4 regions of the Rhizobium sp. CFBP 13644 genome follow, and region 2 is predicted to be linked to each of the others. Evidence: predicted binding sites of a transcription regulator. Region 2 holds the regulator's gene; each other region holds the start of a gene.

Region 1 (2,206 bases), on a different contig from region 2:
CTATTGGGGAATAGTGCCCAAGCGCCCATAGCGCGATGCGTTCCAGCGCGGCGGCATCGGCGGCGGGATCTGCATCTATTAGCATCAGCCCTCGGAAGATCGCCTGAGCCTTCGCCGCGGCCATCCCGACGCGAACACCGATCTTTTGCGCCGCGACATCTGCCGACGACACCCAACGCTTCGATCCACTGTGCGCGATGACCGCGATCGGCTGATCATCCGGTATGGTGGGATCGTTTCGTCTGATCCTGTCCGTAGCCAGATCCGGCAGAAATATGGATACGACCCTTGCCATCACATGCTCCCACGCAGAACTCTTTGCACTCGCCCGCTCGGGACCTCATCAACTCAAGAAACCATCTAGGTCGCCCTACTCCCGGTACCGGAAGTTCTTCGGACGGCAGCACGCTCACCCGCCACCTCGTCGTTGATGCTGTCGGCTGCCCGAAGTCGTTGGCCTCGGTCTGCCTCCGCCAACGGCGCACTGCCAAGGCAATTGTCCCCGTTCGCTCGGCCACAAGTTGGAGCCGACGGCTCACGACCATTGGCAACCGCACCATCTCGCCGACGACCGCGCCACAGCCGCCGTAGGAAAGCGCTTCTTCCATGTTGGCAGCGACATCTTCTTCCTTGTCGCTCTCGACGAAGATGACCCTACGCGGATGCAGGCCTGCCTGAGCAAGAGCCGGAAAGAACAGATCGGGCCGCGTGAGGCACCAGACGATCGGCCCCTTCGTACGAGCAGCGATCCCGGCGGTAAAGAGAGCGGCCGCTGCGCCATCGACGGTTCCGGAACCACCACCCGCGAATTCATGGAGGGCTCCATGGGCCAGGCCCCCACCAGGAAGGATCGCGTCGATCTCCTCGACACCAAATGGAAGACAGCCTGTCTTCCTTGCGCCCTCCCCCTGAATGGAAGAGATGCGTTCGCGCAGATCAGCGAGCACTTGATCGCGAGCAGCCGACATTGGTCACGAATCCTTTCGAAATCGCAGTGGAAAGGTGCAACATCATGTCGCCAGAACTTGATTGTTCATCTTCTGTTCCCTATCGTCGGCGGCGTCAAGACACCTGAAAATCAGGAATCTACTCCTAGGATTAGCAAAGCCGAAGATTCATAGAGTTGAATCATGATGGTAGCGGAGATTCCGGCGCAGGCCTTCTGGCGTAAATATTTTTGGTACGCCAGCGCGGACATCGATGCGATGCCGGTCTGCCAGACCGGGTGACGCAGGGCAAATGGAAACGTGATGCCGAGAAGACGACCAAAGCCCGATAACGAAGGAGGACCGATGCTGAAGGATTGCCGTCTACCAGTGATCGAGATCGCATGTGCACCGTGTGGTCGTCGGGACCTACTAGAGCGAAAGGCACTGGTCGAACAGTTCGGTGCCGGGGTCAGCTTCTCACGATTGAGACGACGGCTGGCGATGGGGTGCGAGCGCCTTTGCCACCCAAATGGCGATCACTGCGGAACGCGGTTCCCCTGCCTGGAAGATGTCGGAGATCGCAATAGCGGCTGAGATGACGCGAATTGAAGGCCAAAGCGAGAAAGCAGTGGACAGGTTGGGCGCTCGTCTGGCGTTTCGTTGCCTGCGGCGAGAAATCGGAAAAACCGCTACATTCACCATCTCTGTCGTGTCCGATTGACACACCGCAATCTCGCAAATCTAACCAAAAACCATCGCGGAAGTTCCCGACACATCAGATGGTCTGGATATCGCTTATGATTTTCACGCGAAGGCAAGGCCATAACAGCCGCTTGCCGTGGACCGCAGTGAGAAGCAAGTCGACCGCGCCGTTTGGGTCCGACGCCTCGGCACGCCCTCTCCATTGTGAGTTCCTCCCGCTAGGCGTTGACCGACGACATGTTTCCAGAGTGCACTGCATGCCTGGACACATGCGCCTTGTGAGTCATCTGGATCGGCTGGTGCCGTCAAATCGATTGCCTTACCTAGCTCAAGGCGCAGAAGAAATTGGCATTCTGAAGGTAAAGCAGGTCTCGACCGAATCGGAATGAACGTCGATACACCCCCCGTGAGCTCGGGCGATCTGAGAAGCGATATATAGGCCAAGGCCGAGGCCCTGCGTACCCGATTTCCCCTCACCTCGTCTGAACGGCAGGAAGAGCTTGTCGATCTGAGATGCCTCGATGGGCTCGCCGCCATCGGTGACGGAAATTTCGAGCTCATCGTTCACCAACTGC
Region 2 (2,206 bases):
CGCCTTGTCGATGCCAATGCCGCGCTGGCCCGAAAGCGAGGTGCGATTGGCCTTGTCGTAGGATGATTTGTAAACCAGACCGATTCCCAGCTTGCCGCAGAGTTCGGCCAGCGTTTCGGCAATCATGAAAGCATGGTCGCGGCTTTCCATCTGACACGGACCGGCAATCAGGGAAAATCGTTCGGTGTTCGAGAAAGAGACCGCTCCAGCACCCTCGCCGGCAATGACCTTCAGATTGTTCGTCGCACTCATGGTTTTCCCTTGGAACAAATGAAACAGTGCACGGGCATCGCGCCCGATCTTAGCAACGCATGTAGCAGTAAGCCGACAGCGAGTCACGGTATAGGAACCGTATTCGGCGGGATTGTGGGCATCGCTGAAACTCGTTTGTACTTTCACTGAGTTTTAAGGGATTGCAGAACACATATGGAACAGATAGTGTTCGTTCTGTATTTGTTTCCCGAATCTCCGCCTCGAATCGTCAAGGGTCTCTTCATGCTCACGCGCAAACAGCAGGAACTGCTTCTATTCATTCATGAGAGAATGAAAGAGTCCGGCGTGCCACCATCTTTCGATGAAATGAAGGATGCACTCGAGCTTGCCTCAAAGTCAGGCATCCATCGGTTGATCACAGCCTTGGAGGAGCGTGGTTTCATTCGCCGGCTACCGAACAGAGCGCGTGCGCTTGAGGTTATCAAGCTTCCCGAATCATATTCGCCCCCAGAAAAGCCACAGCGCGGCTTCACGCCAAGCGTTATTGAAGGCAGTCTCGGCAAAACAGCAGCTGTTGAGCAACGGCCTCAGCCATCGTCTTCCAACAGCAGAAATTCCGAATCAGTCAGTGTACCGGTCATGGGACGCATTGCAGCGGGCGTGCCAATCTCCGCCATTCAGAACAACACTCATGATGTGGTCGTGCCGATGGATATGCTGGGTGCGGGTGAGCATTACGCGCTTGAGGTTAAAGGCGATTCGATGATCGAAGCCGGTATATTTGACGGCGATACCGTCATTATCAAGGATACCAGCACCGCAAATCCCGGTGATATCATCGTGGCTCTGGTGGACGAAGAGGAGGCAACGCTTAAGCGCTTCCGTCGCAACGGCGCGTCTATCGCACTTGAAGCTGCGAACCCTGCTTATGAAACCCGCATATTTGGACCCGACAGGGTCAAGATTCAGGGAAAGCTAGTTGGTCTGATCAGGCGTTATCACTGACCAGCCTGACAGGCTCTTGCCTCGCTTTTCAGGCGCAGTCTTAACTCTGTTGACGCTCGCGGGACCTCAAGTCACAGCGCGGTGATAGAATTGGTTAGCCGGGTATCGACTCCATTACGATTGTGTGATTTTGAGTGAATTTTCCGTTATGTCGGCAGATACTTATGGCATGGAAATGCGCCGTTGCGTTTGAAGGCGGTGCTTGTGACCCGGCATTGATCGCCACGTTGGTGACGGCCATCAAATAATTTGAATGATGCCATCGCTGTGGATGGCTTTATGCAAGAAATTCTCTCGTTTACTGATAGTTTTCTCTTTTTGATCGCTGCCTTCTGGAGCGCCGCCCATGTATCAACTTTTCATCGCCAACAAGAATTACTCGTCTTGGTCGCTGCGCATCTGGGTGCTGATGCGCACGCTCGGAATTGGATTTTCCGAGCGATTCATGCGTTTCGATGACAAGGACCATGCGTTTTCGGAGTTTTCACCGACATCGAAAGTTCCCTGCCTGGTGGATGTTGATCTGACAGTATGGGAATCGCTAGCCATCACCGAATATCTTGCGGAAAAGCATGATGGCGTATGGGCAGCGGATGCAAAGGCGCGGGCCTGGTCTCGCTCTGCCGCTGCGGAAATGCATGCCGGCTTTTCGACATTGCGCAACAACCATCCGATGAGCGTTGGTCTTCGGATACGGCCGTCATCCATATCGGACGCATTGCAGAGAGATATTTCCCGGATCGACGTCTTGTGGCAGCAGGGGCTAAAAGCCCACGGCGGTCCATTCCTCGCGGGTGCTGAGTTCACAGCCGTTGATGCCTTTTTCTGCCCGGTTGCGTTTCGGTTTCAGACCTACGGAACGGCGCTGTCTCCAGCATCGAAGCACTATATGGATCACCTCCTCTCCCTACCGGCAATGCAGGAATGGGAACAGGCGGCCCTTCTCGAACCGTGGCGCGACGATGCGCATGAGGCTGAGGCGCGGGAT
Region 3 (2,206 bases), on a different contig from region 2:
GCACGGTCAGGATCACCACTTTCGCCTATGCATCCCGCATGGTGCTTCTGCCAAAACTGCCCGAGTTTCTGCTGGCCAATCCGGATGTGCGGATTGAGGTGAATATCGATGATGGACTGAGGGATATCGTGGCCGCAGGTTTCGATGCCGGCATTCGGCTGGGAGAGGCCGTCGCCAAGGATATGGTCGCGGTGAAGGTGGGCCCGGATTTAAGGACGGTGGTGGTTGGAACGCCGTGCTATTTCGAGCGCTACCCTGCACCGTTGACCCCATATGACCTCGAACGTCATGCCTGTATCGGCTACCGACTGACGACATCAGGCGGATTGCTCCCCTGGGAATTTGAGAAAGACGGCAAAGAGATCAATATCCGCACCAGCGGCCCCCTGGTGGCCAATGATGGCGATCTGCCCGCGGCTGCCGTTCGTGCCGGCGCGGGGCTCGGTTACATCAATGAGCATGATGTGGCTGACGAGATCGCAGCGGGAACCCTTATCCAGGTTCTGGAGGACTGGTGTCCAAGCTATCCTGGCTTTTTCCTGTATCACCCCAGCCGCAGGCAATCGCCACCAGCTTTGAGGGCTCTGATCGCTGCTCTAAAGGTGGCATGAAATGCGCCACGCTTTGAGCCCGCTATGTATAAGCAGACCATCCCTAGATGGATGATTGTTTAGAGATATAAAAAACAACCTTCCAAATCATCCAACGACCATATATGTTCCGCATTTGTTCGTGAGGCTATCCAACTTCACTCTCGGCATCAAGTGAGCTCTTATGGCAGTTGCGTATCTGGAAAAATTGAACGAGCAACAGCGCCGGGCTGTCGAGCATGGCGTCGGGTTGGCGGAGGGCAACACGGCGGGGCCACTGCTGATCATCGCTGGCGCTGGCTCTGGCAAAACCAATACGCTGGCGCATCGTGTGGCTCACCTCATCGTCAATGGTGCGGACCCGCGCCGCATTCTGCTGATGACCTTTTCGCGCAGAGCCGCCTCGGAAATGGCTCGTCGCGTGGAGCGCATCTGCCGTAATGTGCTGGGTGCCAATGCTGGTATCCTCACAGACGCGCTTGCGTGGTCCGGTACGTTTCATGGGATCGGTGCGAGACTGCTCAGGATGTATGCCGAGCAGATCGGTCTCAACCTCGATTTCACCATTCATGATCGTGAGGACAGCGCCGACCTCATGAACCTCGTGCGGCACGAGCTTGGCTTCTCCAAGACGGAAAGTCGCTTTCCCACCAAGGGCACCTGTCTCGCGATTTATTCCCGGGCCGTCAACTCCGAAACGCCGTTAAACGAAATCCTGCGCCAGCACTATCCATGGGTCGCCACATGGGAAGAACAGTTGAAGGAATTGTTCGGAGCTTATGTGGAGGCAAAGCAGGCGCAGAACGTGCTCGATTATGACGATCTCCTGCTTTATTGGGCGCAAATGGTCAGCGATCCCGATCTCGCCAACGATATTGGCAATCGCTTCGACCATGTCATGGTCGACGAATATCAGGATACGAACAAGCTGCAGGCGTCCGTCCTCATGGCGCTCAAGCCGGGTGGGCGGGGACTGACCGTTGTCGGTGATGATGCGCAATCAATCTATTCGTTCCGGGCCGCGACGGTTCGCAACATTCTGGACTTCCCGGCGTCCTTCAGTCCGGCGGCAGACGTTATCACGTTGGACCGGAACTACCGTTCGACCCAGCCTATCCTCGCAGCAGCCAATGGCGTGATCGAACTGGCGCGGGAGCGTTTCACCAAGAACCTGTGGACCGAACGGGAATCGCTTGAGCGACCCAAACTCGTGACCGTCAAGGATGAGACCGAACAGGCGAATTTCATTGTCGAGCAGGTGCTGGCAAACCGCGAAACCGGGATGACGTTGAAACAGCAGGCCGTCTTGTTTCGCACATCCAGCCACAGCGGCACGCTCGAAGTCGAACTGACGCGCAGAAACATTCCCTTCGTGAAGTTCGGCGGATTGAAATTTCTCGACAGTGCCCATGTGAAGGACATGCTGGCGGTGCTGCGTTTCGCCCAGAACCCGCGTGACCGAGTGGCCGGTTTCCGGCTCCTGCAAATGCTGCCAGGCATCGGCCCCAAGAAAGCCGGCACCATTCTAGACACGATCGCCACCGACCCTGAACCGCTATTGGCCCTTGCCGAAATCCCGCCACCGCCCAAGACGGGTGCGGACTGGACCTCCTTCG
Region 4 (2,206 bases), on a different contig from region 2:
GATGGATGTGGATCATCAGGGCGGCCTCTACGCCGTGGGCGATGGTACGGCGGCGACCCTTTTCTGCTGGCGCGATGAGCGTACGGACCGGCTCAATCCCGATGAGCGCCGTGCAGTGCTGCAACAGACGTTTGGCCACTGGCCGGAGCCTGTCGCATCCGCCCTCAAGAGTGCAATCGACTGGGACCGGTCTTTTTTCGACACCGTGTCCCAGATCGAAATGCCGAAATGGTCTGAGGGCCGCATCGCACTTCTGGGCGATTCCGCCTGGTGTCTCACCTTTCTGGCGGGGCAGGGTACGTCCACCGCCATGGCTGGAGCCTACATTCTTGCTGCGGAACTTGCCGAGAAGGGGCATGTTGATGCACTCAATAGCTATGAAGCCCGAATGAGGCCGCTGGTAACGCGGATGCAGGCGGTGTCGCGCAAGATCGGCGGCCACTATGTGCCTCGCAGCCGTTTCGGCATTTTCATGCAGTCATTGCTTCTGCCGATCATGCTATCGCGGCCGTTCATCAGGTTTACCTCCAAGCGGCTCGCAGCGCCCGCATTGGCGATAGACTGACACGTCCGGCTGGCATTCGAGCCCGAAACCCGGAGAGGGCTGCGTCAATACGACAAGTTGTTGAAGCAGCCACTTTGATGTAACGCTGCGCATGACAGATCATGTCGTGTAATGTTTTGAAAGTATTCAGATGTCGGATTCGAGTTGGGTTGATTGGTTCCCCATAGTCCTTTTGCCTCTTAAGCTTCTCGTCCTTGGTATAGGCATGTTCTATGCCATCAAGTGGCACCATGATCAGGCAAAAAAAGACAAGGAAAACAGCGGTCAGTAAGCTGCTGGCATTCAGCATTATCCTCCCCGCAAAACGATAGAACCGTCCTCATCCGCTCTGGATACGCCGGCCACCCCTATGAGGCAGCTTTTTCGCAGCGTCCTTCGCCAGAGACACCCACTTCATCGATCTCTCTGGCCTCACTGGGAAACCACCCTCGCGTAAATCCGTGGCCCATGGCGGCGGCGGCGAGGGCGAGTTGGTGGCGCAGATGCTTGATATCATCCAGCAGCGTCTTGATCGCTTCGCGCTCATCCCCGTCGTGCCATGCTATGACGTGTTCGACCGGGTCAGCTTCCGGTGTTTCAAATTGTGGGCGCATGTTCTCGATCTCCATGTTTCAGAGCCTTCTTGCCGCAATGTCTTTTCGGAAAGCACGCGCCCCCGTGCCAGCTGTGTTCTTATTATGTTCTCATTGCTAATGGAGTCAAGGCGCAGTTGAGATGATTTTTGTGGAGCAGGATTGAGCGGTCGTGTCACTCAGGGTGTGACACGACCAAAGGTGGGGCTGGAGCCTTGAATACTTATTCCGCAGCACTGCGTGATAGTGGTGCAAGATATTGCAGCGCCTTTGCCAAAGGTGCGTGGGCAGTGCGCTTCCCATTCTCAAAGCTGGTTTCCAGCAGGCCGTTCTCGCAAGGACGGTCATCATCCCAGCCGGGGTGGTTGAGGATGGGATAGAGACATATTCCCTCAACGGGCACGCCTTTTTCCATGGCGGCGGTCACTTCCTGGTGGATGTAGGTGATCCAGCTTGCACGCCTGTTACCCTCAATGCCGGTTTCCGCGACGAAGATGGGTTTGCCGTAGCGGGCGTAGGTATCCACCAGAATGGTTCTGAAGGGCTTGTAAAGTGGATGGTCCATATCGATGGGTGGGCCGCCGTGGATCCATTGGTTGTTGTGGTAATAGTTGACGCCGACAATATCGAGATACTTGTCCGCACCGCCGATCTGCGGCCACATGCGCCCGGAGAGAAGATCCCAGCCCTGGAATTGCGATTGACGATGGCCTTCGGCCACGCCCCGCTCCCACGGTCGGGAGGGATCGGTGATGACATTGATGACGGGGTCACAATGCACGAAGCGCGCTCTTGGCTCCACGGCCAGAATCGCATCCATGGCGGCAATGGAAGCTCTGGCCAGTTGCACTTTCAACTCGAAGCCACGGCCACGGGCAAAGGGGTTGAGATAGGCCGCATCGCCTCCGCCCCATGAGAAGAACGAGATTTCATTGACGGGTGAGTAAAAGGGGATCGCGTCTGTCTGTTCCTTCACCACCCTTGCTGCGGCTGCGGCAAATTGCGCGAAGCGGCTGACGAATTCCGGCGACCAGATGTCTATGTCGTCAGGCCAGCCATAATGCAGCAG

Evidence for each region. Region 2 encodes LexA, which represses DNA repair genes until DNA is damaged. Its sites were predicted from a motif close to TGTTCNNNNTGTGTTCNG; they were not measured.
Region 1: the regulator LexA is predicted to act here: its motif matches at 1,031-1,048, upstream of IFT53_RS21055 (ImuA family protein).
Region 3: the regulator LexA is predicted to act here: its motif matches at 717-734, upstream of IFT53_RS12200 (ATP-dependent helicase).
Region 4: the regulator LexA is predicted to act here: its motif matches at 1,233-1,250, upstream of IFT53_RS06360 (dehydrogenase).

What each region holds. Positions count from the first base shown of each region.
Region 1 covers NZ_JACYVF010000011.1:15,696-17,901, forward strand. Annotated here, with positions in the region: gene IFT53_RS21050 (Y-family DNA polymerase) at 1-295, opposite strand, end outside; gene IFT53_RS21055 (ImuA family protein) at 216-968, opposite strand; gene IFT53_RS21060 (GAF domain-containing sensor histidine kinase) at 1,960-2,206, opposite strand, start outside.
Region 2 covers NZ_JACYVF010000008.1:51,066-53,271, forward strand. Annotated here, with positions in the region: gene kdsA (3-deoxy-8-phosphooctulonate synthase) at 1-252, opposite strand, end outside; gene lexA (transcriptional repressor LexA) at 496-1,218, shown strand; gene IFT53_RS18320 (glutathione S-transferase family protein) at 1,565-2,206, shown strand, end outside.
Region 3 covers NZ_JACYVF010000003.1:592,373-594,578, forward strand. Annotated here, with positions in the region: gene IFT53_RS12195 (LysR family transcriptional regulator) at 1-611, shown strand, start outside; gene IFT53_RS12200 (ATP-dependent helicase) at 775-2,206, shown strand, end outside.
Region 4 covers NZ_JACYVF010000002.1:260,423-262,628, forward strand. Annotated here, with positions in the region: gene IFT53_RS06355 (FAD-dependent monooxygenase) at 1-565, shown strand, start outside; gene IFT53_RS06360 (dehydrogenase) at 913-1,158, opposite strand; gene IFT53_RS06365 (glycosyltransferase family 4 protein) at 1,361-2,206, opposite strand, start outside.